DNA from 2 places in the Streptomyces sp. NPDC041205 genome. Region 2 is predicted to be linked to the other one. Evidence: predicted binding sites of a transcription regulator. Region 2 holds the regulator's gene; the other holds the start of a gene.

Region 1 (15,702 bases), on a different contig from region 2:
ATGCGGATGATCGCCGTGTCCGTGACCCCGCGCTTCTTCCGCTCGGCCTCCAGCTCGTAGTAGAGCTTGCCGGCGCAGAAGACGACCTTGCGGACCGCGTTGACGTCCACCGAGTCGTCGCCGATGACCGGGCGGAAGCCGCCCGTCGTGAACTCCTCCGTCTTGGAGGCCGCGGCCTTGAGGCGCAGCATCCACTTCGGGGTGAAGACCACCAGCGGCTTGTGGTGCGGGTTGTGCACCTGCCACCGCAGGAGGTGGAAGTAGTTCGACGGGAGGGTCGGCATCGCGACCGTCATGTTGTTCTGGGCGCAGAGCTGCAGGAAGCGCTCCGGGCGGGCCGACGAGTGGTCGGGGCCCTGGCCTTCGTAGCCGTGCGGCAGCAGCAGGGTGACGCCGGACGTCTGGCCCCACTTCTGCTCGGCCGACGAGATGAACTCGTCGACGACCGTCTGCGCGCCGTTGACGAAGTCGCCGAACTGCGCCTCCCACATCACGAGGGACTCGGGACGCGCGAGGGAGTAGCCGTACTCGAAGCCCATGGCCGCGTACTCGGAGAGCAGCGAGTCGTAGGCGTTGAAGCGGGCCTGGTCCTCGGAGAGGTACAGCAGCGGCGTGTAGTCGTCGCCCGTGTTGCGGTCGATGAGGACCGCGTGGCGCTGGCCGAACGTGCCGCGGCGGGAGTCCTGGCCCGCCAGGCGCACCGGGGTGCCCTCCAGGAGGAGGGAGCCGATGGCCAGGGTCTCGCCCATGCCCCAGTCGATCGTGCCGTCCTCGACCATGGCCGCGCGGCGCTGCAGCTGGGGCAGCAGACGCGGGTGGACGGTGACGTGGTCGGGGATGTTGACCTGGGACTCGGCGATGCGCTTGACGACCTCCTGGGAGATCGCCGTGTTGACCGCCACCGGGAACTCGGCCTGCGGCTCGGGGACCTCCGCCGGGGCGGGCTGAGAGGTGGCCTCACGGACCTCCGTGAAGACCTTCTCCAGCTGGCCCTGGTAGTCCTGGAGGGCCTGCTCGGCCTCTTCCAGGGTGATGTCGCCGCGGCCGATCAGGGACTCGGTGTACAGCTTGCGGACCGAGCGCTTCTTGTCGATCAGGTCGTACATCAGCGGCTGCGTGAACGCCGGGTTGTCGGACTCGTTGTGTCCGCGGCGGCGGTAGCAGATCAGGTCGATGACGACGTCCTTGTTGAACGCCTGGCGGAACTCGAAGGCGAGCCGCGCGACGCGGACGACGGCCTCCGGGTCGTCGCCGTTCACGTGGAAGATCGGCGCTTCGATCATCCGGGCCACGTCCGTGGAGTACATCGACGAACGCGAGGACTCCGGAGCGGCCGTGAAGCCGACCTGGTTGTTGATGACGACGTGGACCGTGCCGCCGGTGCGGTAGCCCCGCAGCTGCGACATGTTCAGGGTCTCCGCGACGACGCCCTGGCCCGCGAAGGCCGCGTCTCCGTGGAGGGCCACCGGCAGGACCGTGAAGTCCGTGCCGCCCTTGTTGATGATGTCCTGCTTGGCGCGGGCGATGCCCTCCAGGACCGGGTCGACCGCCTCCAGGTGGGAGGGGTTGGCGGCCAGGGAGACCTTGATCTGCTCGCCGTCGAGGCCCGTGAAGGTGCCCTCGGCGCCCAGGTGGTACTTGACGTCTCCGGAGCCGTGCATCGACTTCGGGTCGAGGTTGCCCTCGAACTCGCGGAAGATCTGGGCGTACGACTTGCCCACGATGTTGGCGAGGACGTTCAGGCGGCCGCGGTGGGCCATGCCGATGACGACCTCGTCCAGGCGGGACTCGGCCGCGCTGTCGATGACGGCGTCCAGGAGCGGGATGACGGACTCGCCGCCCTCCAGGGAGAAGCGCTTCTGGCCGACGTACTTCGTCTGCAGGAAGGTCTCGAAGGCCTCGGCGGCGTTCAGCCGGCGCAGGATGCGCAGCTGCTCCTCGCGCTCCGGCTTGGAGGCGTGCTGGCGCTCGATGCGGTCCTGCAGCCACTTGCGCTGCTTGGGGTCCTGGATGTGCATGAACTCGACGCCGGTGGTGCGGCAGTACGAGTCGCGCAGGACGCCGAGGACGTCGCGCAGCTTCATCATCGACTTGCCGGCGAAGCCGCCGACGGCGAACTCGCGCTCCAGGTCCCAGAGCGTCAGGCCGTGCTCGGTGATGTCCAGGTCGGGGTGCTTGCGCTGCTTGTACTCCAGCGGGTCCGTGTCGGCCATGACGTGGCCGCGGACGCGGTAGGAGTGGATCAGCTCGAAGACCCGGGCGGCCTTGGTGACGTCGTCGTCGTGGCTGGCGTCGATGTCCTTGAGCCAGCGGACCGGCTCGTAGGGGATGCGCAGCGCCTCGAAGATCTCGTCGAAGAAGCCGTTCTCCCCGAGGAGGAGGTTCGCGACGATGCGCAGGAACTCGCCGGACGCCGCACCCTGGATCACGCGGTGGTCGTACGTCGAGGTCAGCGTCATGACCTTGGAGATGCCCAGCTTGTTCAGGGTGTCCTGGGACGTGCCCTGGAACTCCGCCGGGTAGTCCATCGAGCCGACGCCCATGATGACCGACTGGCCGGGCATCAGACGCGGCACGGAGTGGACCGTGCCGAGGCCACCGGGGTTGGTCAGGGAGACCGTGACGCCGGTGAAGTCGTCCATCGTGAGCTTGTTGTCACGAGCACGGCGGACGATGTCCTCGTAGGCCTGCCAGAACTCGAAGAAGTTCAGGGTCTCGGCCTTCTTGATGCCCGCTACAACCAGTTGGCGGTCGCCGTTGGGCTTCACCAGGTCGATCGCCAGGCCGAAGTTGATGTGCTCCGGCTTGACGAGGGTGGGCTTGCCGTCCCTGTCCGCGTAGGAGTAGTTCATCGACGGCATGGCCTTGATGGCCTGCACCATCGCGTACCCGATCAGGTGCGTGAAGGAGATCTTCCCGCCGCGGGCGCGCTTCAGGTGGTTGTTGATGACGATGCGGTTGTCGAACAGCAGCTTCACCGGGACGGCGCGCACGGACGTGGCCGTGGGCAGCTCCAGGGAGGCGTTCATGTTCTTCGCCACGGCCGCGGACGGGCCGCGCAGCGGGACGTGCTCGGGACCCGCCTTCTCCTTGGCGTCCGCGGCGCCCTTGGCGGGCTCCGCCTTCGCGGGCGCGGCCTTGGCGGCCGCGGGCTTCGCGGGGGCGGGAGCCGGGGCCTGCGCCGCGGGAGCGGCGGCGGGCTGCGCTGCGGGAGCGGCCGGGGCTGCGGGCTGCGCGGCGGCCGGGGCGGGGGACGTGGTGGACGCGGCCCCCGCGGCCGCGTCACCCGCCGGCTTGGCCGGTGTGGCGGCGACGGAGGCGGCCACGCCCGGCTTGTAGTCGGCGAAGAAGTCCCACCAGGCACGGTCGACCGAATTCGGGTCCTGGAGGTACTGCTGATAGATCTCGTCGACGAGCCACTCATTGGGACCGAACGCGGCAGCAGGGTTCTTGCCCTGCGCTTCTTGGTCGGTCGAAGTGCTCGAGTTACTGGGGGACTGTGGCGACACGGCGGCAACCGCCCTCTTCCGCTTCACAAGGTGATGGACAGCGGAAATAAAGGCTACGCCTCCATCGACGCGCAGTGCAGACCGGGCCGGTCATCCGTCGCGTAAGTCACACCGGGAAGCTGGTTTCGGGGCTGTAAATGGCGGGAAACAAGCGAAGTTCGGCTACGGCGAGGCGCCGCGTGGAGCCCTTGTGGGGACGTCTGTGCACGTCCTGGGTACGTCGACACGCGGCTACGACCCGTCCGGCGCACCATGCGCGCGCCCAGAGGTCGCTTCCGCTTCGAACCTTACGTCAACTTCAGTCTTCGGGCAGGCCCGGAAGGGTGACCTGGATTCGGCAGCCCCGAGCCGATTCGGCCACGCCGATGTGCCCGCCGTGCAGATCGACCGCCCAGCGCGCGATCGCGAGCCCGAGGCCGGTGCCGCCGTCGCTTCCCGGCGGGACGCCGACGTGCGCGCCCCGGTTGAAGCGCTCGAAGACGCGGTGCCACTCCGACTCGGGGATCCCCGGACCCTCGTCGAGGACCTCCAGGTCCAGGGACTCCGGGTGGCGGCCGCGCCGGGCGAGCACCGTCACCCGGCCGTGCGGCGGGCTGTGCTTGACCGCGTTGTCGATGAGGTTGGCGACGACCTGGTGCAGCCGCTCGGCGTCCGCGTGGGCGGTCAGCTCCGGAGGTGACACGTCCAGGTGCAGATGCACGTCCGTACGGGTGTGGCTGCCGGAGCCCGACGTCATCCCTTTGCGCGCGGAGGCCACCATGTTGGCCTCCTTCAGGACACCCGACAGATAGGGCCACACTTCGAAGCGCCGCGCTTTGAGCGGTACGACGCCGTTGTCCAGGCGTGACAGGTCGAGCAGGGTCTCCACCAGGCGGCCCAGGCGCTCGGTCTGCTTCAGAGCCGTACGCATCGTCTCCGGGTCGGCCGCCGAGACGCCGTCGACGACGTTCTCCAGGACGGCGCGCAACGCGGCGATGGGGGTGCGCAGCTCGTGCGAGACGTTGGCGACGAGCTCCTTGCGCTGCTGGTCCTGCGCCTCCAGATCGTCCGCCATGCGGTTGATCGTCATCGCCACGTCGCCCAGCTCGTCGCGGCGGTCGGCCCCCTGCACCCGGCGCGTGTAGTCGCCGTGCGAGACCGCGCGGGCCACCGAGTTCATCTCGTCGAGGGGCGCGGTGAGGCTGTGCGCGACGAACTGCGTGATCAGCAGGGTCGCGATCACGGAGAAGACCGTGATGAAGCGGAGCTCGGTCTCCGTCTCCATGGCCACCATCAGCAGCCCGGTGGTGATGAAAACCGAGACGACCACCAGAGTGCCGAGCTTGGTCTTGATGGAGAACGGCCGCACACCCGCGAACGGGCCGTTCAGACCGATGCTCCCGCCCCGGTCGCAGCGCCACTTCCGGGCCGTGCCCCGCTCGGCGTCCGCCGCACCGCCAGGGGTGCCGCCCGGGGTGCCGTGCGCACTGCCCGGGGTACCGCTCAGGGCGCCGCGGGCCGTGCCGCCGGCGCCCGGGTCCGCCGTCATGGCGTCGGGGTCTCCAGGGCGTACCCGACCCCGTGCACCGTACGGATGCGTTCCGCCCCGATCTTGCGGCGCAGGGCCTTGATGTGGCTGTCGACGGTGCGGGTGCCGGACGCGTCGGCCCAGTCCCACACCTCGGCGAGCAGTTGCTCGCGTGAAAGGACCGCGCGCGGAGTGTTGGCGAGGCACACCAGGAGGTCGAACTCCGTGGGTGTCAGATGGACGTCCTCGCTGCGCACTCGCACACGCCGCTGCGCGTGGTCGATCTCCAGCTCGCCCAGGCGCAGGATGCCGCTGCGCGGCGTCGTGGCGGCCAGCGCGGCCCGCTCGACCCGGCGCAGCAGCACGTGCACGCGCGCGGCGAGCTCGCGCATCGAGAACGGCTTGGTCATGTAGTCGTCGGCGCCGACGCCGAGCCCGACCAGCATGTCCGTCTCGTCGTCCCGCGCGGTGAGCATCAGCACCGGCACGGGCCGCTGGGCCTGCACGCGTCGGCAGACCTCCAGACCGTCGAATCCCGGCAGCATGATGTCGAGGATCAGTAGATCCGGCTGCCATGCCTGCGCGGTGTCCACCGCTGCCGGGCCGTCCGCCGCCGTTTGCACGACGAAACCCTCGGCGCGCAGCCGGGCGGCGATGGCGTCGACGATCGTCGGGTCGTCCTCGACCACCAGAACCCGGCGCTGGGCGCCGGGCATCGCTGCCGTGGCGCTGTTGTGGGAGGTGTGTGTCTGCTCCATCGCCCCGCCCCTGACGTGATCGCTTGGTGTCCGGTCAGCAGAGTACGGGGCGTAACGGCACCTCGGCTACGCAGCCCTTGTCGCGAGATGAACCACGTCCGGTACGCCCCGGGCAACGGGGATCTCTTCCGTACGTACGTGTTGGAACCCGGCATTCCGTAGAGCGGAGTCGAAAGCGGGTGAGGGCTGCGCGGACCACACGGCGAGGACTCCGCCGGGGTTCAGGCGGGCCTGGCAGGCGGCGAGACCGGCGGGGGAGTAGAGGCTCTCGTTGCCCTCGGTGACGGTCCAGTCGGGGCCGTTGTCGATGTCGAGGCACAGGGCGTCGTAGGTGCCGGAAGGGGTGTTGGCGCCTGCGAATGAGCCGTTGACATATGCGATCAGGTCGGTGTGCAGGATCTCCGTGCGCGGGTCGGCGAGCGCCTCCCGGGACAGCTCCGACAGCGGCCCTTCGAGGTGCCAGTCGATGATCGCCCGCTCGCGCTCGACCACGGAAATACGGCCCCAGCGAGGGTCCTTGGCGGCGTGGGAGAGGGAGAAGCCGACGCCCAGGCCGCCGATGAGGACGCTCGGCCGGGGCCGTCCGTCCAGGGCGTCGTACGCCGCGTCGACGAGGAGCCGCTCGGAGCGGCCGTCCGAGGTGTCCATCAGGAACATGCCGTTGGCAATGATCTGCAACAGGTCCCCGTGGCGGCGCAGCACGACTTCGCCGTAGGGGCCTTCGTGCCGGTCGAGAACCACGGGGGGATCGGGTCGGTACGGGGTGTGCATCGGCCCATTTTGCTGCCGTCCCGCAGGCGTGTGCTGCGGGACGCCGGGGAATGGTGTGAGGTTGCTGTGAGTTCCTGTGAATCGCGTCTCACGTGGCGTCGGTCATAGACAGCAGGGGAAAGATCGGTAAAGCGTGTTCCCGTGATCCTTCTGTGATGGAAGATCAGTGAAGCCGTGATGGAAGGAGCGCCTCAGCGTGGACCGGTCTGTGCGGGTTTCGGGCGGGGGCGCCGCCGTGGGTGAGGACGGCGGCGGGACGGCGGCCGAGGTTTCCACAGGCGCCGGGGGTGCCGCGGGCTTGCCGGAGGTCGTGGGCGCGGAGGCGCTGCTCGGGGCCGCGGGGCTCGTGACGCTGGACGCGGTGCCGAGTCAGGCCGGTGGGCCGAACCGCGCGGGCGGGGCAGGCCTTGCCGCTGGGCCGGTGTCGGGGGTGCCCGAGGGGGCGGCCCAGGGCGCGGGTGCCGGGGTGGGAGCCGGGGCCTGCCGGGTGCGGGCGGGGCTTCGGGGCCTGCGCGGGCTGCGGCCCTGGCGGCTGCTGCCGTCGCCGGCCGGTACGCCCTTCACCTTCGGATACGCCCTTGTCCTCCTCCTGACCTCGCTCTTCGCCGAATACGGCGACCCCTCCCTCGTCTCCTCCCTGCACCAGGGTTCGAGCACGGACGTGGCGCACCTCGCGGACCGGCCGATGTTCGTCCTGGTCGCCAGCGCGCTGTGGATCGCGGGCGGGGTCACTTCGCCGTACGCCATCGTGTTCCTGCTGGTCCTCACCGCGCTGGAGCGCCGCGTCGGCGGACTGCGCACCGCGGGCGTCTTCCTGCTCGGGCACGCCGTCGCCACGCTGGCCACCGAGGTCCCGGTCGGGCTCTCGGTCCTGGCCGGCCATCTGCCCGGCAGTTCCGCGTACCGCCTCGACTACGGCATCAGCTTCGGCGTCGCCGCCAGCGTCGGCGCGCTCGCCGGGCTCCTCGCGCCGTGGCTCCGCTGGGCCCTCCTCGCGGGGTTCGGCTGGATGCTGATCCAGGACCTCATCGCCTTCACGGACCCGATGACCAACTGGGGCCATCTGCTCGCGCTGGTCGTGGGTGTCGCGACGTGGCCGCTGCTGCGGGGGCATGGGCGGAGCGTTTCTGCGTAGGCCGTCCGGCCTGCGGCTGGGGCTGATCGGCCCGCGAGTCCTGTGAGGTCCATGGGGCCCATGAGGTCCGGGGCTTGGTGTCACTCGTGTGGCCGATGGGGCCGATTTCTCTGCCGTGATGTACGTGGAGTGATTGCCTCCGGATAAATGTCTTGCAGTGCAAGGTACTTCGCGACTATCTTGTACCGCATGACAAAGGAACTGTCCGCGATGCACGACCAGCGTCGCAGTCAGTTGCTGCGCGGGGTGCTCGACCTGTGCCTGCTCGCGCTCATCGGCGAACGGCCCCGGTATGGGTACGAGTTCGTGGAGGCCCTCACCGAGAGCGGCCTCGACCTGGTGAGCGAGGGCAGCATCTACCCCCTGCTCGCCCGGATGGAGCGCGCGGGACTGGTCGACTCCTATCGCGCTCCGTCCGCCGCGGGCGGGGCGCCGCGCAAGTACTACCGCCTCACCGACGCGGGCGCGGCCGAGCTGGCCGCGGGCCGCGCCACCTGGAGCACCTTCACGGTGGCCGTCTCCAGGACCTTGGGGGATCAGGGGGACGTACGGAACAGCGACACGGGGGACACGGCATGACACATCAGGCGACCAGTGAGACGACGATCAGTGGTGACGTGACCGCGGACGACCGCGCGCGGGAGGGTGTGCCCGGCGAGGTGCCGGAGAGCGTGCCCGGTGAGGCGGAGCGCGCCCGGGTGCTGGCGGTCTGCCGAAGCAACTGGGAATACAGAGGCATCGACGACGCCTCCGTGCGCGAGATGCTGGCCGAACTCTCCGAGCACCTGGAGGAGGCCGCGGCGGCGGGCCGTACCCCGAAGGACGTGGTGGGCGCGGACGTGCCGGGGTTCGCCGCCTCCTGGGCCCGGGCGCGCACGCCCCTGCGTCTGCGGGTGCTGCGGATGGCCGCGCTGATCCCGTTCGTCCTCGGCGGGCTGCTGCTCTTCACACATCTGCTCGACCGGACGCTCACGCTGTCCATCGAGGCCCCGCGCATAGCGTTCTACGCAGTGATAATCGCGGGCAGCGTCGCCCTGGAGCTGCGGCGGGGAACCCTCGGTTTCGTGAGATGGCTGCTGGTCGGGTTGATAGGCATCGGGTTCGCCCAGCTCACCACCTGGCTCGCGGGCGACGACACGCTTTTCCGGCTGCCCGTGTGGGCGACGCTGCTCCTGATGCTGCCCGGGGTGCCCTACGCCTACGTGGACATCCGCGCGAGAAAGGCGGCGGCCGAGTAGCCGGGGCGCTCAAGGCGGCCGGGGCGGCTGGAGTGCTCAAGGGGCGCTCGGGGCAGCCAGGGCGGCCGGGGTACCCCAGGGGTGTCCGGGTGGCCCGTGCGGTCGAGGGGGTCAGGCTTCCTCCGGCCCCTTCCTGCGCGCACTCGTCAGGCCGGCGACCACCTGCCACCCCAGTGACTCGTAGAGGGCGCGTCCTTCCGGGGTCCCTGCCAGTACGCCGATCTCCGCGCCTTCGTCGACGGCGGCGACCGCGAGGGTGCGCATGACCAGGCTGCCCAGGCCCCTGCGGCGGTGCTGCGGGGAGGTCTCGATCTGGTCGGCGACGGCGGTGCGGCCGGTCGGGGCGATCTGGCCGCGAGCTGCCCAGTGGCCGTCAGTGGTGGTGACCATCGCGCGGAAGACGCCGCCCCGCGACCAGGTGCGGAGCCGGTAGCCGTCCGGGACGACCAGGTGGTTCGGGGGGACCGGGGTGAGCGGCACCGTCATCAGGTAGCCGTCCTCCGGGTCGATCCACCACTCGGGGCCGAGCCAGGGGGCGACGCGGTCCGGGAAGTCGAAGACCTTCAGCCAGGCGTCGGCGCCGGTCACCGATGAGGCGACCTTGCGTACGTCCGACTCCTGGACGTCCGCGCCGGTGGCGCCGAGGACGTGCCGGTAAGGGTGCTTGACGTGGCCGACGTCGATCGTGAAACCCCAGGGCTCCAGGACCGGCGGGGCAGAGCCGCGGGAGACGCCCCAGCCGTCGATCCAGGCCCGTACGGCGTCGCGGCCCGCAAGGGGGGATCCCGCTGTTCCCTCTGTCGCATGCATGGGGCAACCCTTCAGATGGCGACCGATGTGTAATGACTGCAACTATCGAGAGAACCTTACGTAGGTGGATTTCGGCCGCGACAGGGGTGATCGCTGACAGCGAACAAGCCCGGGGGAACAACCAGGGGCTCATGAGCATTGAGTCGGTATAGCTCAACTTGAATGCCGAAGGGGAGATCATGGCTGCTGAGTCCACGTCGTACACACCGCTCGCTCTGCCCGTGCTGCCGCTCGATGACGAGATCGTGCTGCCCGGCATGGTGGTGCCGTTCGACCTGTCCGATGCCGAAGTGCGAGCCGCGGTGGAGGCCGCGCAGGCCGCCGCGCGGTCCAGTGGAAGCAGTAGCAAGCCGAAGGTGCTGCTTGTTCCGCGGATCGACGGGACGTACGCGGGCATGGGCGTGCTCGGGACGGTCGAGCAGGTCGGTCGGCTTGCGGACGGGGATCCGGGGGCGTTGATCCGCGCTCGCGGGCGGGTGCGCATCGGTGCGGGCACGACCGGGCCGGGCGCGGCCCTGTGGGTGGAGGGTGCGCGGGTCGAGGAGACCGTGCCCGACCCGCTGCCCGGAGCCACCGCCGAGCTGGTCAAGGAGTACAAGGCGCTGGCCACGAGCTGGCTGAAGAAGCGCGGGGCCTGGCAGGTGGTCGACCGCGTGCAGCAGATCGACGACGTGTCGGCGCTCGCGGACAACTCCGGGTACTCGCCGTTCCTCACCACGGAGCAGAAGGTCCAGCTCCTGGAGACCGAGGATCCGACGGCGCGCCTGAGGCTGGCCACGGAGCAGTTGCGGGAGCACCTGGCCGAGCAGGACGTGGCCGAGTCCATCGCCAAGGACGTGCAGGAGGGTGTCGACAAGCAGCAGCGCGAGTTCCTGCTGCGGCGCCAGCTGGAGGCGGTGCGCAAGGAGCTGCGCGAGCTGGACGGCAAGGAGGGCGAGGAGGAGTCCGACGACTACCGCGCCCGGGTCGAGGCCGCCGACCTGCCGGAGAACGTGCGGGAAGCGGCGCTGAAGGAAGTCGAGAAGCTGGAGCGCGCGAGCGACCAGTCGCCCGAGGGTTCCTGGATCCGCACGTGGCTCGACACGGTGCTCGAACTGCCGTGGAACGAGCGAACCGATGACAGCGCCTCCGGGTACGACATCAAGGGCGCCCAGGAGATCCTCGACGCGGAGCACGCGGGCCTGCAGGACGTGAAGGAGCGCATCACGGAGTACCTGGCGGTGCGCAAGCGGCGCGCGGACCGGGGTATGGGGGTCGTGGGCGGACGGCGTGGTGGCGCGGTCCTGGCCTTGGTCGGCCCCCCGGGAGTCGGCAAGACCTCGCTCGGGGAGTCCGTGGCGCACGCCATGGGACGCAAGTTCGTGCGGGTCGCGCTCGGCGGTGTGCGGGACGAGGCGGAGATCCGCGGGCACCGGCGTACGTATGTGGGCGCGCTGCCCGGGCGGATCGTGCGGGCCATCAAGGAGGCCGGGTCCATGAACCCGGTGGTGCTGCTCGACGAGATCGACAAGGTCGGCTCGGACTTCCGGGGCGACCCGGCGGCCGCGCTCCTCGAAGTGCTCGACCCGGCGCAGAACCACACCTTCCGCGACCACTACCTGGAGGTCGAACTCGACCTGAGCGACGTGGTGTTCCTGGCGACGGCCAATGTGCTCGAGGCCATCCCGGAGGCGCTGCTCGACCGCATGGAGCTGGTCAGGCTCGACGGGTACACGGAGGACGAGAAGGTCGTCATCGCCAGGGACCACCTGCTGCCGCGACAACTGGAGCGGGCCGGGCTCGGCGACGGCGAGGTGACGATCGACGAGGGCGCGCTGCGCAAGCTGGCGGGGGAGTACACCCGCGAGGCGGGCGTGCGCAATCTGGAGCGGTCCGTCGCCCGGCTGCTCCGCAAGGTCGCGGCGCAGCACGAACTGGGCGAGCGGGAGCTGCCGTTCACGGTCGGCGCGGACGAGCTGCGCGGACTGATCGGGCGGCCGCACCACGTGCCGGAGTCCGCGCAGGACCCGTCCGAGCGGCGGACCGCGGTACCCGGTGTGGCCACGGGGCTCGCGGTCACCGGGGCCGGTGGCGACGTGTTGTTCGTGGAGGCGTCGCTGGCCGATCCGGAGACGGGTGCGGCGGGTCTGACGCTCACCGGACAGCTCGGTGACGTGATGAAGGAGTCCGCGCAGATCGCGCTGTCCTTCCTGCGCTCGCGCGGTGCCGAACTGGAGCTGCCCGTGGGTGACTTGAAGGATCGGGGTGTGCACATCCACTTCCCCGCGGGCGCCGTGCCGAAGGACGGGCCGAGCGCGGGCGTCACGATGACGACGGCGCTGGCGTCGCTGCTCAGCGGCCGCCTGGTCCGTACGGATGTGGCGATGACCGGTGAGGTGTCGCTGACCGGACGGGTGCTGCCCATCGGAGGTGTGAAGCAGAAGCTGCTCGCCGCGCACCGGGCGGGGATCACCACCGTAGTGATCCCCAAGCGGAACGAGCCGGACCTGGACGACGTCCCGGCCGAGGTCCTGGAGAAGCTGGACGTGCACGCGGTGACGGACGTCCGCCAGGTCCTGGAGCTGGCCCTGGCGCCGGCCGAGGTGCGGGTTCCGGCGGCGGCGTGACACAGCCACCCGTCGCGGCGTGACGGGCGCGGCGGGGAAGGGCGAGGCCCGGACCCCAGGAAGGTCCGGGCCTCGCCGCTCACCCGGGCGGCGTCGACTGTCTGGTGGGCGGCGCGCGCCTAGGGTGCGAGGCGGCTCGGTCAGCCGTTGGCCAGGGCCTGCACCCTGTCGTAGGCGCCGTTGAACTTGTTGTGGTCACCGACAATGGGGCCGGTCGACGTGTACTGCCACATGGTGTGGAAGCCCCAGCCGGCCGGGAGTTCGCCGGGGCTGGTGTTGTAGCGGGCGATCCACAGGGGGTTGGTGTTGCCGAAGCCGCCGTAGTTGCCGGTGCACTGCTTCCACCAGCTGGTGGCGGTGTAGATGACGGCGTCGCGGCCGGTGCGGGCCTTGTAGGTGTTGAGGAAGTCGCGGATCCAGTCGACCATCGCGCCCTGGGACTTGCCGAAGCAGGCCGCGCCGTAGGGGTTCCACTCGATGTCGAGGGCGCCCGGCAGGGTCTTGCCGTCGCGGGACCAGCCGCCGCCGTTGCTCGCGAAGTAGTTGGCCTGGGCGGCGCCGCTGGAGGTGTCGGGGGTGGCGAAGTGGTAGGCGCCGCGGATCATGCCGATGTTGTACGAGCCGTTGTACTGCTGGGCGAAGTACGGGTTCTTGTAGGACGTGGACTCGGTCGCCTTGACGTAGGCCCACCGCACGCCGCTGTTCCACAGGGCGGACCAGTTGACGTTGCCCTGGTGGCTGCTGACGTCGACGCCCTCGGTCTGGACGGCGTCGCCGCCGCTGGGGCGACCGCCCTGGCCGTCGTGTTCGAGGACGCCGATGCCCATGCGGGCGGAGCCGCGCGGCGGGACGTCGTCACCGTCGGCGGCCGCCGCGGCGCCGGGCAGGGTGATGAGGAGGGTCAGGGCGGAGAGGAGGGCGAGGAGAACGCCGGCCGCGGGGTGGGCGCGGCGGGCGGTACCAGGTCTGTGCACGGGCATGGCGTGCCTCCGAAAGGCCTCGTGGAGTCGCGTGCGCAGGCGCGCCTTTTCCCTACGTGGGGTTCACGGTTCCCGCGTCGTACGGAGGGCGTGCGGTGAGTACGGGACTCGGTGGGGGGACCTGTCGACATGTCGCTGGTGTGAACATGTCATCAATGACGCTACGCACGTAGACCCCGAAGGGGAAGAGGTACTCGCGCCCGCCGTTGGTCTACGCCTGCGAAATACTGGTCGAGCTGCGGCGATGGCCGTGGTCGGCGGAAACTTTCAGGATCGGAAATGTGTGGCATGGGTGCTGACATGCGCGAGGACGCGGGCCGCGGCGAGGGTGCCGGGGCGGGCGAGGCCGGGTCCGGCGGTGGTGTGGACCACGAATTCCTGTCCCTGGAACGGGAGCTGACGCTGCTGCTGCGCCGGGCGCGGGCCTCGTCCGGGGAGATGGCCCGGCAGGTGCATCCGGATCTGGAACCGGCCGCGTACGGGCTGCTGGCGTTCCTGGACGAGTCGGGGCCGCGGCGGGCCACCGATCTCGCCGCGTTCATCGGGGTCGGCAAGGCGACGATGAGCAGGCAGCTGCGGGGCCTCGAGGAGTTGGGTCTGGTCGTGCGTGAGCCAGACCCCGCCGATGGCAGGGCCTGGCTCGTGCGGCTCACGGAGGAAGGGCGTGAGCGGTTCTGGACGGTTCGGGGGGCTCGGCGGGAGCGGTACGTCCGGCAGCTCGCCGGGTGGGACCGGGGGGAGGTGGCCGAGCTGGCCCGGCTGCTGGGGAAGCTGAACGCCGGGGCCGAGTCCTAGGCCCCCTGCTTCTCTCCGGACACCACCCCTACTTCTCCCCGAACACCACCGCCAGCGGCTGCGCCGTCTTGTACACCGTCGACGGTTCCGTCACGTGGTCCGCGCCCAGGTAGAGGCGGCCGCCCGTGTAGAGGGCGCGGCGGTCCGACTCGAAGCGGGACTCCATCTCGTAGCTGTCCGCCGGGTGCTGGAGGACCTGCTTGGCCTTGAGGGTGCCCGGGTCGGCCTGCCAGACGCCGCCGCCCTCCTCGCGGGCCACGTTCGCCTCCTGGTACGCGATGACCTTGCCGGAGTCGTCGAGGCCGATCGGCACCAGACGGCCCGAGTCCGAGCCGGGCGTCCGGCGCAGTTGCCTGCCGGTCCTCAGGTCGAAGGACACCAGGTCGTTCCTGGCCTCGGACGAACTGCTCGCGGGCTCCGAAGTGCCCAGGTACAGCGCGTTCTTCTCCTTGCTGACCGCGAGCTGGGCGCAGCCCGTGACCTCGGTGGCCGGGCATTCGGCCTCGTACTTGCCGTGCCTGCCGCCGCCCGCGGGGATCGTGCTCAGCTCCTTGCCGCGCGCGGCGCTGTCGTCGACGGTGATGAACCGCGAGATCCCGGACCCACCCTGCGACTTGCCGTCGTCGGCGGCGAGCACCAGCGGGTCGACGGCGACCACGTGGACGTACTCCGTGCCCTGCGGCAGCTTGTACGTGGACTTCGCCGCGCGTGTCGTCGGGTCGACCGTCTCCACCTGGAGCCTGGGGTTGTCGGTGTCGCCGCAGTCACGGACCGCGACCAGCTTGGTGTCGTCGCCCGCGTGGCCGACCGTGTCGCAGGTCTCGTCGGACGGCTTCCACAGGGGCGTGCCGTCGAGCTTCCAGCCCGCGCTCGCGCTGGTGCCCGCCGCGGCGACCGTGCCGCCGCCGACCGTGATCTCGTCGAACATCTCCGCGTTGCCGTCGGCGTTCACGCCCTGCTTGTGCCAGAGCATTTTGCCGCGCCGGATGTCGACCACGCCGACTTCCGTGCACACCGACGGATCGTCCTTGTCGTTCTGGAAGACGACGGCGACCTTTCCGTCCTTGGTGGGCGTCTGGGACGACCAGCAGATCTCACCGGTGAGCGGGACCTCCCACTCGGCCTTTCCGCCTGCCAGTGGATAGCCGGATATCTTCTTGAGCCCGGCCTTGACGAAATTCTTGTCCGTCGTCCACATGCCCATGGCCCCGGCCATCTCGCTGACCTTCGGTTGCGCCACCTCGGCGAGCACCTTCGCCTCGGCCCCGGCCGAACCCGCACCGCCCTCCTTGCTGTCGCCGCCGTCGTCGTCCGAACCACAGCCGCTGAGCACCAGCGCGGCCGCGAGTACCGAACCCGCGATGACCGCCATGCGCCGGGACATTCAATTCTCCTTCGTGCGCGGGCACATGACCGGATGTGGTCATGCGTTCCCCATGCCCGCTGATCCTTCCCTGTCGCCGAACCGAATTTCAACAGACAATTCCTGATCTCTGCTTCAGTTGAAATGTTCCCGAGATCAGTTCGCCGCGATTGCGGGAATGGATGAATTGAATTGTTTTTGTTTGTGTCCCGGCCGGCCGGGGCTGAAAC
Region 2 (15,702 bases):
TGAACGGTGGTGTGGGGTTCCGAGGGGTGTGACTGGCGGGGTGGGGGAAAGGTTGTGCGAGCCGGGGGGCTTCGGGGGCTTCGGGGGAGCGGGGGTGCCTCGTGCCGGGCGCGGGCGCGGGGGCGGGTGCACCTGGGCCCCTGACGTCCCCGCGTGCGCGGAGTCCGCAGAGGGCTCACGCGGGTCGGCCCCGCCCCATACGCTGGCGGTGGCGAGCCGTCCAGAGAAGGGCAAGGCCGTGATGTCCTCAGGTGACACCCCGGACCCGTACGCCGACCCGCTGCGGTTCGGTCAGCGCGTACAGATCCTGCGCGAGCGCCGCGGCATGACCCGTGCCCAACTCGCGGACTTCATCGGGGTCTCGGTGCACACCCTCCGAAAGATCGAGAACGGCCAGCAGCGGGCCCCGGCGCTCGACATGGTGCTGCGCATCGCCGAGGCGCTGCGCGTACGCGACCTGGCGGAGCTGACCGGTCGACCGGACGCGCACGTGGATCTGTTCGCCGGGCCCGGCCATCCCCGCCTCGCCGCCGTCCAAGCGGCCGTCGACGACTTCGCCCTGGCCACGACCGTGGAACCGCCCTCCGTCGCCCACCTGGAAGCCCGCCTGCACGCGGCCTGGAAGGCACGGCACCGGTCGCCCGATCACCGTGAGGTCATCGGCACGTTGCTGCCCGACCTGATCCGCGACGCGCGGGCGATCGCACGGCACGCCGAGACGGCCGTCGAGCGGCGGGTGGCCCAGGCCCGCCTCGCCGAGACGTACTCGCTGTCGCAGTTCTTCCTCGCCTATCAGCCCGACGCCGCCCTGCTGTGGCGCGTCGCGGAGCGCGGCATGGTCGCCGCGCAGGACTCCGGCGACCCGCACGCCATCGGCGTGGCCGCCTGGCTCCTGGCGCAGGCCCATCGCGACACCGGGCCCCGGCACTTCGACGCCGCCGACGCCATCGACCTCGAAGCCGTCCGCTTCCTCGAACCCCTCCTCCCCGACGCCCCCGACGACGTCCTCGCCCTCGCGGGCGCCCTGGAATTCGAGCTCGGGTACACCGCGGCCCGCCGCCGCGACACCGGCACGGCCTGGCGGCACTGGGACAGGGCCAAGGACATGGCGGCCCGGCTGCCCGCGGACTACTTCCACCCCGTCACCAGCTTCAGCCGCGCGATCATGGGCGCGCACGCCGTCACCGTGGCGGTCGAGCTGCGCCAGGGCGGCGAGTCGGTACGGCAGGCGGCCCGCGCGGACAAGTCCGTCATCAAGTCCCGCCCACGCCGGGCCAGGCACCGGATCGAGGAGGCCCGCGGCTTCCACCTCGACGGCCAGCCGGACGTGGCGATCGCCACCCTCCAGAAGGCATACGAGGCCGCCCCCGAGACGATCCGCTACAACGGCCATGCCCGCCGCATCATCCTTGAGGAGGCCGAGTCGAAGCACTCCGGCCGAAGGCGCCGGGCCGCCGACCTGGCCGTGGGCATCGGCCTTCTGGGTGTCTGACACAGGGTGACCGGATTTCGGTCATCAGTCGGGTTCGGGTGGACTTAACGTCACTTGCGTGAGGCGAACCACCCTGACCTTAAGGGCCCCGATGACCATGCTCGAAGGCAACAAGCGACTGATCAGCACCTGGCTCGCGGAGGCCGACGCCCGTCCGGACACCGTCCACGAGGCGTGGGCGGAACGGGGCGTGGCCCTGCTCCCGCTGGGCCGTCGCTTCGACGCGGTCCGCGTACCCGCCGCGCGCATCCACGCCGCCGTCCACAGCAGCGAGGCCCAGACCGTGGCCGCGTTCCTGGGGGACTGGCTCGCGGGTCCGGTCATCCGTGACATCCGCAGCGGCCACGGCCCGTACTACGTCCTCATCGCCCCGGACTCCGCCTGGGGCGGCACGGAGGAGCGGCTGAGCACCGACACGTTCCTCGGCGTCCCGCGCCTGGGTCAACCGGTGTCGATGCTGACGCGTTGGGTGGTGCCCCCGACGGTCCCCGGCGGCCTGTGCGACACCGCGCACCTGAGCGCACTGCTCATGACCGCCGAGACCCTGAAGGTGGTCGAGCCGTGAGCACCACCCCGGCCGAACTCGACGCCCGCGCGACGGAGGTCTACGCCGCCTACATGAGCCATCTGTACGGGTGCCGCCCGTGTGAGGGCGGCGACCACTGCACGACAGGCGTGCGTATGCGGAAGGCGTGGAAAGCGGCCCAGGGCGCCTCCCTGCGGGCCCACCGGAGGCCCGCGTCTACCTGAAGCCCGCCGTGGAGAACGTGACCCCCGGCTTCCGGGACACCGGCCCGTCCGCCCCCGCCCTGCCGGGATACACCTCCACCCGGTCCCGGCCCTGCCCCCAGGCCGTCCGCACGACGAGGTCGGCCCGCCGGTCCCCGTCGAAGTCGGCCACCTTCAGGACCTGGACCGTGGCCTTGGCGCCCTCGGAGGGCACCACCGTCGCCGTGGCGTTGGCGGCGAGGCCGGACGCGCGGCCCCGGTACACCCACACCTCGCCGGGCCCGCCCCCGCCCACGACCAGCTCGCTGCGGCCGTCGCCGTCGAGGTCGCCCGCGTACACGGTCGCGTTCCTTACGTCGATCTTGGCGCGGGCGGTGCCCGGCACGTCGTACCGCAGGGCGATGCCGCCCGGCGCCGCGAGCGCCGCGTCCATGTCCTCGGCGCGGCCGAAGGCGCCGAACGCCACGTCGGTCGCGGCGGGGAAGAGGACGCCGGTGCGGGTGGGGCCCTTGGGGCCGCCGAGGACCAGGCTGCCCTTGGAGGCACGTGCCTCCTCGCGGACGACGAGGTCGTCGTAGCCGTCGTCGTTGACGTCGACGGCGGGCGCGCCGGTGGCCAGGTCGTTGCCGGGGGCGGTGATCGGCTTGCCCGCAGTGTCGGGGGCACCCTTGCGGGTGAACGGGCCGCGCAGATACGTGAGATGGGCGCCGCTCGCGTGCAGGACGAGGTCGTTCGCGCCGTCGCCGTCGAAGTCGCCGCACACCGGCTGGTCGGCCCAGTCGTTGCCGAGGCGGGCCCGCGCGGGCACCTGGAGCTTGACGGCCTTGCCGGTGAGGCCGGCGGGGGAGCCGAAGAGGATTTGGAGGGGGACGGGCGGACGGCCCTGGCCGTCGTAGGGCGGGTCCGTCGACACGACGAGGTCCGTGAAGCCGTCCTCGTCCAGGTCGCAGGACGCCTCGGACTCGAACGCGGCGGGCGACTCACCCTTCGTACGGGCCCCGTCGGCGCGTGCGCTCAGCAACTGCCGCGCGCCGGGGACGAGGCCGCTTTGGCGGCTTCCGTAGACGATGCCGATGCCGGGGTCGTCGCCGTGCCCGCGATGGGCGAGCGCGTCCAGTACGAGGTCCCTGGCGCCGTCGCCGTTGAAGTCGTCCGGCACCTTGCTGCCCTTGCCGCGCGGGACGGGCTGCTGGGGCGCGCTCTTGTTCGCAAGGTCGGCGGCCGCCGGACGGGAGGGGGACTCGTCGCTGTCGCCGCCACCGCCACTGCAACCCGCGAGGACCAGGGCGCCGCCCACGACGGCGGCCAGCAGACGTATCCCGGAACTCCTCATGCCCCACCCACCCCAGCGTCACCCGATGACTTCATGTGCACGACAGCACCACAGGTTTACACGAACGACGAAGGGCCGGTCCCGCCCCCAGGCGAAACCGGCCCCACCGTCCACGTACCGCCGCGGCGGCTACTTCACCGGCTCGGGCTCCGGCGCGTCCGCCGACTCCTCCTCGCCCGCCGGGTCCACCGGCGTCTTCACGGAGTCGAGGAGCAGTTGCGCCACGTCCACGACCTGGAGCGACTCCTTGGCCTTGCCGTCGTTCTTCTTGCCGTTGACGGAGTCGGTCAGCATGACGAGGCAGAACGGGCAGGCCGTCGACACGATGTCGGGGTTGAGGGACAGCGCCTCGTCCACCCGCTCCGTGTTGATGCGCTTGCCGATCCGCTCCTCCATCCACATCCGCGCGCCACCGGCGCCGCAGCAGAAGCCGCGTTCCTTGTGGCGGTGCATCTCCTGCTGGCGCAGGCCGGGCACCTTGTCCATGATCTCGCGCGGCGGCGTGTAGACCTTGTTGTGGCGGCCCAGGTAGCAGGGGTCGTGGTAGGTGATGAGGCCCTCGACCGGCGTGACCGGGACCAGCTTGCCCTCGTCGATGAGGTGCTGGAGCAGCTGCGTGTGGTGGATGACCTCGAACTCGCCGCCGAGCTGCGGATACTCGTTGGCGATCGTGTTGAAGCAGTGCGGGCAGGTGGCGACGATCTTCTTCGCCGACTTCGGCTTCTTGGTGCTCTCGTCCTCGTCATCCTCGCCGTACGCCATGTTCAGCATCGCGACGTTCTCGGCGCCGAGCTGCTGGAACAGCGGCTCGTTGCCGAGGCGGCGGGCCGAGTCACCGGTGCACTTCTCGTCGCCGCCCATGATCGCGAACTTGACGCCCGCCATGTGAAGCAGCTCCGCGAAGGCCTTGGTGGTCTTCTTGGCCCGGTCCTCGAGGGCGCCCGCGCAGCCGACCCAGTACAGGTAGTCGACCTCGGTGAGGTCCTCGATGTCCTTGCCGACGATCGGGACCTCGAAGTCGACCTCCTTGGTCCACTCCACGCGCTGCTTCTTGGCCAGACCCCAGGGGTTGCCCTTCTTCTCCAGGTTCTTGAGCATCGTCCCGGCCTCGGACGGGAACGCGCTCTCGATCATGACCTGGTAGCGGCGCATGTCGACGATGTGGTCGATGTGCTCGATGTCGACCGGGCACTGCTCGACGCAGGCGCCGCAGGTGGTGCAGGACCACAGGACGTCGGGGTCGATGACGCCGTTCTCCTCGAGGGTGCCGATGAGGGGGCGCTCGGCCTCCGCGAGGGCGGCCGCGGGCACGTCCTTCAGCTGCTCCTCGGACGCCTTCTCCTCGCCCTCCATCGTCTTGCCGCCGCCCGCGAGCAGGTACGGGGCCTTGGCGTGCGCGTGGTCGCGCAGCGACATGATGAGGAGCTTGGGGGAGAGCGGCTTGCCGGTGTTCCAGGCGGGGCACTGCGACTGGCAGCGGCCGCACTCGGTGCAGGTGGAGAAGTCGAGCAGGCCCTTCCAGGAGAACTGCTCGACCTGGCTGACGCCGAAGACGGTGTCCTCGTCCGGGTCCTCCCAGTCGATCTCCTTGCCGCCGCTGGTCATGGGCAGCAGCTCGCCGAGGGCGGTGGAGCCGTCGGCCTCGCGCTTGAACCAGATGTTGGGGAAGGCCAGGAAGCGGTGCCAGGCGACGCCCATGTCGGTCTTCAGGGCGACCGTGATCATCCAGATGAAGGAGGTCGCGATCTTCAGGCCCGCGAAGAAGTACGTGAGGTTCTGGAGCGTCGAGACGTCCATGCCCCCGAACCACGAGACGAACGGGTACGAGATGAAGAACGAGGCCTCGTAACCGTCCACGTGGTGCTGGGCGCCCTCCAGGGCGTGCAGCGTGAAGATGCAGACGCCGACGATGAGGATGACGGTCTCGACGAAGTACGCCTGGCCGGTGTTGGAGCCCGCGAAGCGGGACTTGCGGCCCGGCCGGTCGGGGCGGCTCAGCTGCCGGACGACGATCAGGGTCACGATGCCGAGGACCGTCATGGTGCCGAGGAACTCGACGAACATGTTGTACGGCGCCCAGTCACCGATGATCGGCAGCATCCAGTCGGCCTTGAAGAGCTGGCCGATGGCGTTGACGATCGTCAGGAGCAGCGAGAAGAAGCCCACCGCGACGAACCAGTGCGCCACACCGACGATGCCCCACCGGTTCATGCGCGTGTGGCCGAGGAACTCCTTGGCCACGGTGAGGGTGCGCTCGGCGGGCGCGTCGGTCCTTGTGCCCGCGGGCACGGGCTGACCGAGCCGCATGAACTGGTAGATCTGCAGGATGGCACGGCCGAACAGGGCGACGCCGACCGCGATTAGGACCAGCGACACGATGATCGCGGCGAGTTGCATTTCGGGGCTCCTCGGGCCTGCGAGGGTGGGCAATCCAACGTATTACTAAGCGGTAACTTATGCAGTCCGTCTGAGACTACCCACTTACATCGCCGCACTGTAGCCAGCGAAGCGGTGATCTGCGTCGCTCAGGCTGCCCTATCCGGGGCGTCGCGCAACCCTGTCCCCCGGGTGCGGCGTCTCCTCGCACAGCACCCTTGGGTTGCGCGTAAGGAGGGGATAAGAGTTGAGTCGAGGTGACTCAGGTCTGTTGACTCCTGGGAACCCCTGATGCATCCTTGAGTCAGTTCCACTCAAGAAGTTATCTGGAGGCATTGAAATGGCACGTGCGGTCGGCATCGACCTGGGCACGACTAACTCCGTCGTCAGCGTTCTGGAGGGCGGCGAGCCCACCGTCATCACCAACGCCGAGGGTGCCAGGACCACGCCGTCCGTCGTCGCCTTCGCGAAGAACGGTGAAGTGCTGGTCGGCGAGGTTGCGAAGCGCCAGGCGGTCACCAACGTCGACAGGACCATCCGCTCCGTCAAGCGCCACATGGGCACTGACTGGAAGGTGGGCATCGACGACAAGAACTTCAACCCGCAGCAGATCAGCGCCTTCATCCTGCAGAAGCTGAAGCGCGACGCCGAGTCGTACCTGGGCGAGAAGGTCACGGACGCCGTGATCACCGTCCCCGCGTACTTCAACGACTCCGAGCGCCAGGCCACCAAGGAGGCCGGCGAGATCGCGGGCCTGAACGTCCTGCGCATCGTGAACGAGCCGACCGCGGCCGCCCTGGCCTACGGCCTGGACAAGGACGACCAGACGATCCTCGTCTTCGACCTCGGTGGCGGCACCTTCGACGTGTCCCTCCTGGAGATCGGCGACGGCGTCGTCGAGGTGAAGGCCACCAACGGCGACAACCACCTCGGTGGCGACGACTGGGACCAGCGCGTCGTCGACTACCTGGTCAAGCAGTTCAACAACGGCCACGGCGTGGACCTCTCCAAGGACAAGATGGCGCTCCAGCGCCTGCGCGAGGCCGCCGAGAAGGCGAAGATCGAGCTGTCCTCCTCCACGGAGACCACGATCAACCTGCCGTACATCACGGCCTCCGCCGAGGGCCCCCTGCACCTGGACGAGAAGCTCACGCGCGCCCAGTTCCAGCAGCTCACGTCCGACCTCCTGGAGCGCTGCAAGACGCCGTTCCACAACGTCATCAAGGACGCGGGCATCGCCCTCTCCGAGATCGACCACGTCGTCCTCGTCGGCGGCTCCACCCGCATGCCCGCCGTCGCCGAGCTCGTCAAGGAGCTGACCGGCGGCAAGGACGCCAACAAGGGCGTGAACCCGGACGAGGTCGTCGCCATCGGCGCCGCGCTCCAGGCCGGTGTCCTCAAGGGCGAGGTCAAGGACGTCCTGCTCCTCGACGTCACCCCGCTGTCCCTCGGCATCGAGACCAAGGGCGGCATCATGACCAAGCTGATCGAGCGCAACACCACGATCCCGACGAAGCGCTCCGAGATCTTCACGACGGCGGAGGACAACCAGCCGTCGGTGCAGATCCAGGTCTACCAGGGCGAGCGCGAGATCGCGGCGTACAACAAGAAGCTCGGCATGTTCGAGCTGACCGGTCTGCCCCCGGCGCCCCGCGGCGTCCCGCAGATCGAGGTCGCCTTCGACATCGACGCCAACGGCATCATGCACGTGACCGCGAAGGACCTCGGCACGGGCAAGGAGCAGAAGATGACCGTCACCGGTGGCTCCTCGCTGCCGAAGGACGAGGTCAACCGGATGCGCGAAGAGGCCGAGAAGTACGCCGAGGAGGACCAGTCGCGCCGCGAGGCCGCCGAGTCCCGCAACCAGGGCGAGCAGCTCGTCTACCAGACCGAGAAGTTCCTCAAGGACAACGAGGACAAGGTCCCCGGCGACGTCAAGACCGAGGTCGAGGAAGCCGTCGCCGAGCTCAAGGAGAAGCTCAAGGGCGAGGACACCGCCGACATCCGCACGGCCGCCGAGAAGGTCGCCGCCGTCTCCCAGAAGCTGGGCCAGGCCATGTACGCCGACGCCCAGGCGGCGCAGGCCGCGGGCGGCGCCGAGGGTGCCGCTCCGGGTGCCGAGGCTCCGAACATGTCCAAGGAAGACGACGTCGTGGACGCCGAGATCGTCGACGACGAGAAGCCCGGTGACGCGAAGGGCGGCGCTGCCTGATGACGGAGGAGACCCCGGGCTTCGGCGAGAACGCCGAGCAGCCCGACGTCCCCTCCGCGGGCGCCACCTCGGACGACAAGGCGCCGCAGGCCGCCGGGCCCTCCACCGAGGAGGGCCCGGCGGCCCCGGCCGGGGACGCAAGCCAGATCGTGGGCCTGACCGCCCAGCTGGACCAGGTCCGCACCGCGCTCACCGAGCGCACCGCGGATCTCCAGCGGCTGCAGGCCGAGTATCAGAACTACCGCCGCCGGGTGGAGCGGGACAAGGTGACGGTCAAGGAGATCGCCGCGGCGAACCTCCTGACGGAGCTGCTCCCGACGCTCGACGACGTCGGCCGGGCGAGGGAACACGGCGAGCTGGTCGGCGGCTTCAAGTCCGTCGCCGAGGCGCTGGAGACCGTCGTCGCCAAGATGGGTCTGCAGCAGTTCGGCAAGGAGGGCGAGCCCTTCGACCCGACGATCCACGAAGCGCTGATGCACAGCTACGCACCGGACGTCACGGAGACGACGTGCGTCGCGATTCTCCAGCCGGGGTATCGCATCGGCGAGCGGGTCGTGCGCCCCGCGCGCGTGGCGGTGGCCGAGCCGCAGCCCGGCGCGCAGACGGTGAAGACGGTGGAGTCCGAAGCGGCCGAGGGCGACGACAGCGCGCCCGCGGACGCGGAGAGCAAGGCCGACGGCGCCGCGGACACCGCGGACGCCAAGGGCAAGGAGAGCGGTGGCCCGGACGAGGGCTGACGCCGACACGGACGGCGGCTTCGGCGCCGAGGGCGACCTCGGCGCCGGAGCCCGCCGGATGACAGGGAAGGAGGGACGTCGGGGATGAGCACCAAGGACTTCATCGAGAAGGACTACTACAAGGTCCTCGGCGTCCCCAAGGACGCCACCGAAGCCGAGATCAAGAAGGCGTACCGGAAGCTCGCCCGCGAGAACCACCCGGACGCCAACAAGGGCAACGCCAAGGCCGAGGAGCGCTTCAAGGAGATCTCCGAGGCGAACGACGTCCTCGGCGACCCCAAGAAGCGCAAGGAGTACGACGAGGCCCGCGCGCTCTTCGGCAACGGCGGAGGATTCAGGCCAGGGCCCGCGGGCGCCGGCGGCGGATCGTTCAACTTCGACCTGGGCGACCTCTTCGGAGGCGGCGCCCCGGGCGGAGGCGGACAGACGGGCGCCGGCGGATTCGGGGGCGGCCTCGGTGACGTCTTCGGGGGCTTGTTCAACCGCGGCGGCGCGACCGCCGGTACGAGGACGCAGCCGCGCCGCGGCCAGGACATCGAGTCCGAGGTCACGCTCAGCTTCACGGAGGCGGTGGACGGCGCGACGGTTCCGCTGCGCATGTCGTCGCAGGCCCCGTGCAAGGCCTGTTCGGGCACGGGCGACAAGAACGGCACCCCGCGCGTCTGCCCGACGTGCGTGGGCACGGGACAGGTCTCGCGCGGCGGCGGTGGCGGCTTCTCGCTGACCGACCCCTGCGTGGACTGCAAGGGCCGCGGCCTGATCGCGCAGGACCCCTGCGAGGTCTGCCACGGCAGCGGCCGCGCCAAGTCCTCGCGGACCATGCAGGTCCGCGTCCCGCCGGGCGTCAGCGACGGCCAGCGCATCCGTCTGCGCGGCAAGGGCGCGCCGGGCGAGCGCGGCGGCCCCGCCGGTGATCTGTACGTGGTCGTCCATGTCGACGCCCACCCGGTCTTCGGCCGCAAGGGCGACAACCTGACGGTGACCGTGCCGGTGACGTACGCGGAAGCGGCGCTCGGCGGCGAGGTGAAGGTGCCCACGCTCGGCGGCCCGCCCGTCACCCTGAAGCTGCCCCCCGGCACGCCCAACGGCCGCACCATGCGCGCCCGCGGCAAGGGCGCGGTCCGCAAGGACGGCACCCGAGGGGACCTCCTGGTGACCGTGGAGGTCGCCGTGCCGACCACGCTGACGTCCGCGGCCCAGGAAGCGCTGGAGGCGTACCGGAAGGCGACTGCGGACACCGATCCGCGGGCAGAACTGTTCAAGGCCGCGAAGGGAGCGTGACCTCATGGAGCGGGACGGCCGCCGACGCAACCCGTATCAACTGACGGACGAGACCCCGGTGTACGTCATCTCGGTGGCGGCTCAGCTCTCCGGCCTGCATCCGCAGACCCTGCGGCAGTACGACCGCCTGGGCCTGGTCTCGCCCGACCGCACCGCCGGACGGGGCCGCAGGTACTCCGCCCGCGACATCGAACTGCTGCGCACCGTCCAGCAGTTGTCGCAGGAGGAAGGCATCAACCTGGCGGGCATCAAGCGCATCATCGAGCTGGAGAACCAGGTCACGGCGCTCCAGTCCCGGGTGGCAGAGCTGTCGGCGGCCGTCGAGGGCGCCGCGGCGGCGATGCAGCAGCGCGAGGCCGCGGTGCACGCCTCGTACCGCCGCGACCTCGTGCCGTACCAGGACGTCCAGCAGACCAGCGCGCTCGTGGTGTGGCGGCCGAAGAGGTCGCCGGAGGCGTGACACGCGCTCCGGCGCACGCACCGCGCTCTGTCCGGGCCGGGGGCTCCCATGGGGAACTCCCGGCCCGGTCGCTTGCCTCCTTATAGTGGGCGGGGCGAGGCACTCATCACCGCGGGCCGGGCGCGGAGCGCCCCTGACCAGCCCGTCTCGCCCGACCGCGCAATCGAATCGAGCGCTGTGCTCGGCACAGGGGGAGCTGGAAGACCATGGCCATGGTGGGGCTGTTCTGGATCGCCGAAGGCGATGTGTACGTGGGATCGAAACCGGCCGGGCTCGCCCCCGGGGTGCGGCTCACCTCCGAGGGCATCACCGGTATCGGCCATGGACAGTCCGGCCTGTGGCTGTGGGACGACGTCCGCGCGCTCACCGTCGAGGACGTGCCCGTGCGGTCCCTCAAGCGGCAGGTGGGCGCCGTCGTCGACATGGCGCTCACGATGGGCCTCGGCGGCGGTGACGACGCGCCGACGATGACGGTGTGCGTCGGGACGGCCGACGAGGAGATCGAGCTGACGGCGTACGTCGCCGCGGCCGCGGGCTACTCCCAGAAGGAGTACGACCTCTCGCGCGCCCTGCTCGCCCGCCTCACCGAGGGCGCCGCGACCCTCATGACCACGCTCGCCGCGATGGCCGCGTGGGGCCGCGCGCACGAGGGCGGTTCGCCGCGCAGGGACGAGCGGGAGCGACTGCTGCAGGAGTGGGCCGACGGCAGCGCGGCACACGCCTGAGCAGCCCACCCCGGGCCGCCCGTGGGACGGGGCGCTCACTCCCCCGAAGGCGCGAGCGCCCCGGTCGGCCACGGGGCGTAGCCGAACCGGGGCAACCCCTTAGGGAAGCGCGACTCTGCGGGGGGAGACCACGACAGAGCCACTCGGCCGCGGGGAGCGGTCGGTTCCAGTACCTGAGACGGCTCTGGCCGCTCCCTGCCGCCGTCACCACGATGCAACGGCTCGCCCACGCTCCGCTACCGTCAACTTGTTGCGGTGCAAGGGGCGGAGGTAGGGGCAAGTGGCGGCAAATCCGGACGTTCGTGATTCACACGGGGTGCCCGGGGCGCAGGATTCCTGAGCGATTGATGAGGAATCCGAGTTGCGTGCGGTTGCGGCTGCCCAAGGTGCTGGTGAGCTTCGCGATATGGACGCGTACGGTCCGTACGTTCATGCCGAGCCGGTCGGCGATCTCGGCGTCCGTCAGGCCCTCGACGAGGAGTTCGGCGATGGCCCGCTGGCGGGCGGTGACCCCGTCCTTGGCGGGCTGCGGCGCCGCGGGGTGCGGGAACATCGGCGTGGCGAGGTGCCACAGCCGCTCGAAGAGCGCGACCAGATAGCCGACGACGGCGGGCGCGCGGATCTCCAGGGCCTCGGTGGAGTCCCGGTCGGCCGGTACGAACGCGACCGCGCGGTCGAACACGACCAGTTGCTCGGTGACTTCGCTCAGCGTCCGCACCTCCACATCGCCGTCGAGGCGCTCGAAGTGCGCGATCACGGGGAAGGCGTGCCGGGTCGTGTGCTGGTAGAGCGTGCGCATCCGGCAGCCGCGGGACAGCAGCGCCTGCTCGCGCGGCGGCGCGGCGCCCAGATCCGCGATGGGCCTGAAACCGCCCGGCTGGATCGTCAGGACCTCCTCCGCACACCGGGACACGGCCGCGTCGATGGCGTGGGCGATGTGGGGGAGGGTGGTGTGGAGGGTGATGGCGGGGCTGGTGGGGCTGGTGGGGCTGATGGCGCTGGTAGAGGTGGCGGGGTTGTTGGGGTGAGTGGGGCTCTCCGGCTGGGTGGGGTCGCCGGTGGGCTTCTCGGGCTGCGTGGAGGTGTCGGCGGGTCTCGCGGGCGGGCCGATGGGTCTCCCGGGCTGGGCGGGGACGCGGGTGAGCAGTGGTTCCAGGGCCGCCATCAGCTCCGCCTCGCGCTGCCGCTCCAGCCCGACCTGCTCCTCGATGCCCCGCAACAGCCCGAGCAGCGCGCTCGTGGGCTCGCTCGGAAGGAGCCACTGCATGTCGTCGATGTCCGGGTGCAGCAGCCCGAAGTCGACCAGGCACGGGGCCGGTTCGGCCTCGCGGGTGTGGAGGCGGCCCGTGCACAGGGCCCGGCGGTAGAGGGCGGCGCCGGGCGGACACAGGGTGTCGGGGCCGTGGGCGGTGTGGGGGCCGGAGGGGTCGGGGGGCGCGGTCGTCGGTGGTGCGGGTGCCGGTGCGGGGTCCGGTGGTGCGGGTTCTGGTGCCGTTGCAGGTGCGGGCGTTGGCGCTGTCGCCGGTCCTGTCGCCGGTCCTGTCGCCGGTCTCCGTGCCGGGTCCTCTGCGCTTTTGGGTCTCTGCTCGCCGGACAACGTCGTACTCCCTCCCCGGTCAGGCTGCCCGCGCTCGGCGGTGCGGTGCGTGCCGGGGCAGCACCTCCATGAGGCCATGGGCGCGCGGGATCACGGAGACGGCGTGCCGGGGAGGGCGTATGCGCGGGTGCGAACGAGGGTGCGAACGAGCGCGCCCGGTGTGCCCGCTGACCGCGCGTGCGCCTACTGGTGCTGCTCGACCAGGCCCGAGCGGCCGATGAGATAGCCGAGTTGGGTGCGGCTGCGGCTGCCGAGGAGGGCGGCGAGCCTGGCCACGTGCAGCCGGACGGTGCGGACGTTCATGTCCAGGTGCCGGGCGATCTCCGCGTCGGTGCGGCCCTCGGTGAGGAAGTGCGCGATGGCGCGCTGGACGTCGCTGATCTCCTGCTCGGGCGGGGGCGGGGTGTCCTCGCGGTACAGGGGCGTGGCCAGGCGCCACAGGATGTCGAAGGCCGTCGAGAGATAGCTGACGAGGGCGCTGGAGCGCAGCTCGAAGGCGATCGAGCCGTCCTCGACGGCCGGGATGAACGCGACGTCCCGGTCGAAGACGAGGAGGCAGGGCGGGAGTTCGTCGAGCGTGCGGACCTCACGGCCGACGGCCCTCGCGGGGGCGGGACCTAATGGGGCGGGGCTTGCGGGCCCGGACCCGCCGGGGCCGGGCTGTCCTGGTCCGGTCGGGGCGGATCCGGGCTGTCCGGGGCCGGGTAGGGAGGAGTCGGGCTGTCCGGGGTCGGGCAGGGAGGAGTCGGGGAGGCGCAGCCCGGGCAGCACGTCGTCGGCCGTCCGAGGCCGCGAGAGCATCCGCATGTGCCCGCCGCGCTCGGCGAACTCCTCCAGGCGCCAGGGCTCGTTGTGCGGAAGCAGCCGCGGCCGGGAGTCGCCGGGCTGGATGCCGAGGATCTCCTCGGAGGCATCGGCCATCGCCTGCCGGACGGCGAGCCGGATGCGCGGGACCCCCTTGAGCACGGTGACCGGCGACGGCGAGAGGTCCGAGGGCCCGTCGGCGCCGAGCCGCAGGAACTGCTCGAAGGAGGCGGCCAGCCGGGTCGCCCGGCCGCGCTGGCGGGCGACGCGGCCCTCGATGTCCTCAAGGAGGCGGGGCAGGGCGACGGCGGCCGCGGTGGGCCGCAGCCAGGTGGCGTCGTCGGGGTCCGGGTGGAGGAGCCCGGTGTCGATGAGGCACGGGGTCGCGGCGGCGGCTTTGGCGGGAACTCGGCGTTCCTGAAGGGCTCGCAGGTACAGCACCCGCCCGGCCTCGCACACGTCCACGGGCTCGTGCGGCACGTGGTGGCGGGCGGCGGGCTCCCCGGTCGGGGCGGGCCCGGTCAGCCGGGCACCGGCCGCGCCCTGCGACCCGCCGCGGACGGTGGGGGCTGCCTGCGTCACAACGTCCTGCACATGCTCCCCCTGCTCGGATTGCAGTGATCGTGCGAAGGACGGACGCCGTGGTCGAGCGTCACCGACGGGCCCTCAGCCACGGGCGGGCGCCCGTGAGTTGTGAGCCGGGCCGTCATCCTTCGTGAGCTGTCATCCTTCGTGACCCGCCATCCTTGTCAACGAGAGAACTGATATCAATGGCGGGTTTATCCCCTGCGATGCCGAACCAATTATTCAAAATTCAACAACACTGGTTGTCGCCACTGTGGCCATCCCCACAGCCGGGAAACCCCCCACTCCCGACGAAAATACGTCCATGGACCTTCCTGTGGACCTCACCGCCCTGAGCGGCGACGGCCTTTACCTCTGGGCGCCGCGCGGCGCCGCGGGCTCCTGGGGCCTCGCCAACTGCCTGCTCATCACCTCGGGCGACGACACCGCGCTCATCGACACCCCCTACGACGAGCGCATGACCCGCGCGCTCATCGCCGCCGCCGACCGCGCCCTGCCCCCGGGCGCCCGGGTCCGCACGGTCGTCAACACCCACGCCAACGGCGACCACTGCTTCGGCAACGCCTTCTTCCCCGGTGCCGAGATCATCAGCTCCCAGGCCAGCCTGGAACGCCACTGCCGCGAGATCTCCCCGCAGCAGATGCAGTACCTGGTGCACGCGAGCGACCCGGCCAACCCGCTCGGCTGGTACGCGCGCGAACGCTTCGGGGCGTACGACTACACCGGCATCACCGTGGTCCCGCCCACCGTCACCTTCAACGGCTCCTACGACTTCCAGGTCGGGGACATCGAGGTGCGCCTCCTCGAAGTGGGTCCGGCGCACACCGCCGGGGACCTGGTCGCGCACCTGCCGCAGCAGGGCGTCGTGATGGCGGGCGACGTCATCTTCGAGGGCGACCACCCCGTGCACTGGGAGGGGCCGCTCAAAGAGGTCGTCCGGGCCGCCGAGGCGGTGCTCGCGCTCGACGCCGAGCACATCGTGCCGGGCCACGGCCGGGTCGTCGGGCCCGACGGGGTGCGCGCGTACATCGGCTATCTGCGGGACCTGGAAGGGGAGATCAAGGAGCGGTACGGGCGGGGGCTCGGCGCGTACGAGGCCGCGGCGGACATCCTCGCCGCCGGATTCCACCCGCACCTGGGCGCGCCGGAGCGGGTCGTCATGCTGACGTTCATCGAGTACCACCACCTCGGCGAGGCGACGGCGCCCATCGAGATGGTGGATCTGGCCACGCACGCGGCACGCTGGGCGTACACGCACCACCACGCCACCGCGGCGGCCGGCTGACCACCGCGCCCGGACGGCTCCCCGCCCACCCGGGCGTTACGCGGAAGAGTCCGATGAATACGATCTGTTGGTCGGCGACTCGTTTG

Evidence for each region. The regulator HspR, encoded in region 2, represses chaperone genes until heat shock. The targets are predictions, from matches to a motif close to TTGAGNNNNNNNNNCTCAA.
Region 1: lon (endopeptidase La) is a predicted target of HspR. The motif match lies at 9,867-9,885, and genes of this name have one in related genera.

What each region holds. Positions count from the first base shown of each region.
Region 1 covers NZ_JBVIZH010000002.1:577,560-593,261, reverse strand. Annotated here, with positions in the region: gene ACZ6BG_RS09595 (multifunctional oxoglutarate decarboxylase/oxoglutarate dehydrogenase thiamine pyrophosphate-binding subunit/dihydrolipoyllysine-residue succinyltransferase subunit) at 1-3,509, opposite strand, end outside; gene ACZ6BG_RS09590 (HAMP domain-containing sensor histidine kinase) at 3,808-4,857, opposite strand; gene ACZ6BG_RS09585 (response regulator transcription factor) at 5,034-5,774, opposite strand; gene ACZ6BG_RS09580 (spermidine synthase family protein) at 5,841-6,545, opposite strand; gene ACZ6BG_RS09575 (rhomboid-like protein) at 6,742-7,680, shown strand; gene ACZ6BG_RS09570 (PadR family transcriptional regulator) at 7,870-8,259, shown strand; gene ACZ6BG_RS09565 (hypothetical protein) at 8,256-8,918, shown strand; gene ACZ6BG_RS09560 (GNAT family N-acetyltransferase) at 9,030-9,728, opposite strand; gene lon (endopeptidase La) at 9,908-12,334, shown strand; gene ACZ6BG_RS09550 (lysozyme) at 12,475-13,314, opposite strand; gene ACZ6BG_RS09545 (MarR family winged helix-turn-helix transcriptional regulator) at 13,615-14,109, shown strand; gene ACZ6BG_RS09540 (hypothetical protein) at 14,138-15,493, opposite strand.
Region 2 covers NZ_JBVIZH010000016.1:13,120-28,821, forward strand. Annotated here, with positions in the region: gene ACZ6BG_RS37845 (helix-turn-helix domain-containing protein) at 242-1,492, shown strand; gene ACZ6BG_RS37850 (hypothetical protein) at 1,584-2,057, shown strand; gene ACZ6BG_RS37855 (hypothetical protein) at 2,054-2,242, shown strand; gene ACZ6BG_RS37860 (FG-GAP repeat domain-containing protein) at 2,235-3,554, opposite strand; gene ACZ6BG_RS37865 ((Fe-S)-binding protein) at 3,684-5,951, opposite strand; gene dnaK (molecular chaperone DnaK) at 6,271-8,142, shown strand; gene grpE (nucleotide exchange factor GrpE) at 8,142-8,879, shown strand; gene dnaJ (molecular chaperone DnaJ) at 8,964-10,160, shown strand; gene ACZ6BG_RS37885 (heat shock protein transcriptional repressor HspR) at 10,165-10,620, shown strand; gene ACZ6BG_RS37890 (hypothetical protein) at 10,827-11,345, shown strand; gene ACZ6BG_RS37895 (helix-turn-helix transcriptional regulator) at 11,653-12,612, opposite strand; gene ACZ6BG_RS37900 (helix-turn-helix transcriptional regulator) at 13,126-14,340, opposite strand; gene ACZ6BG_RS37905 (MBL fold metallo-hydrolase) at 14,636-15,616, shown strand.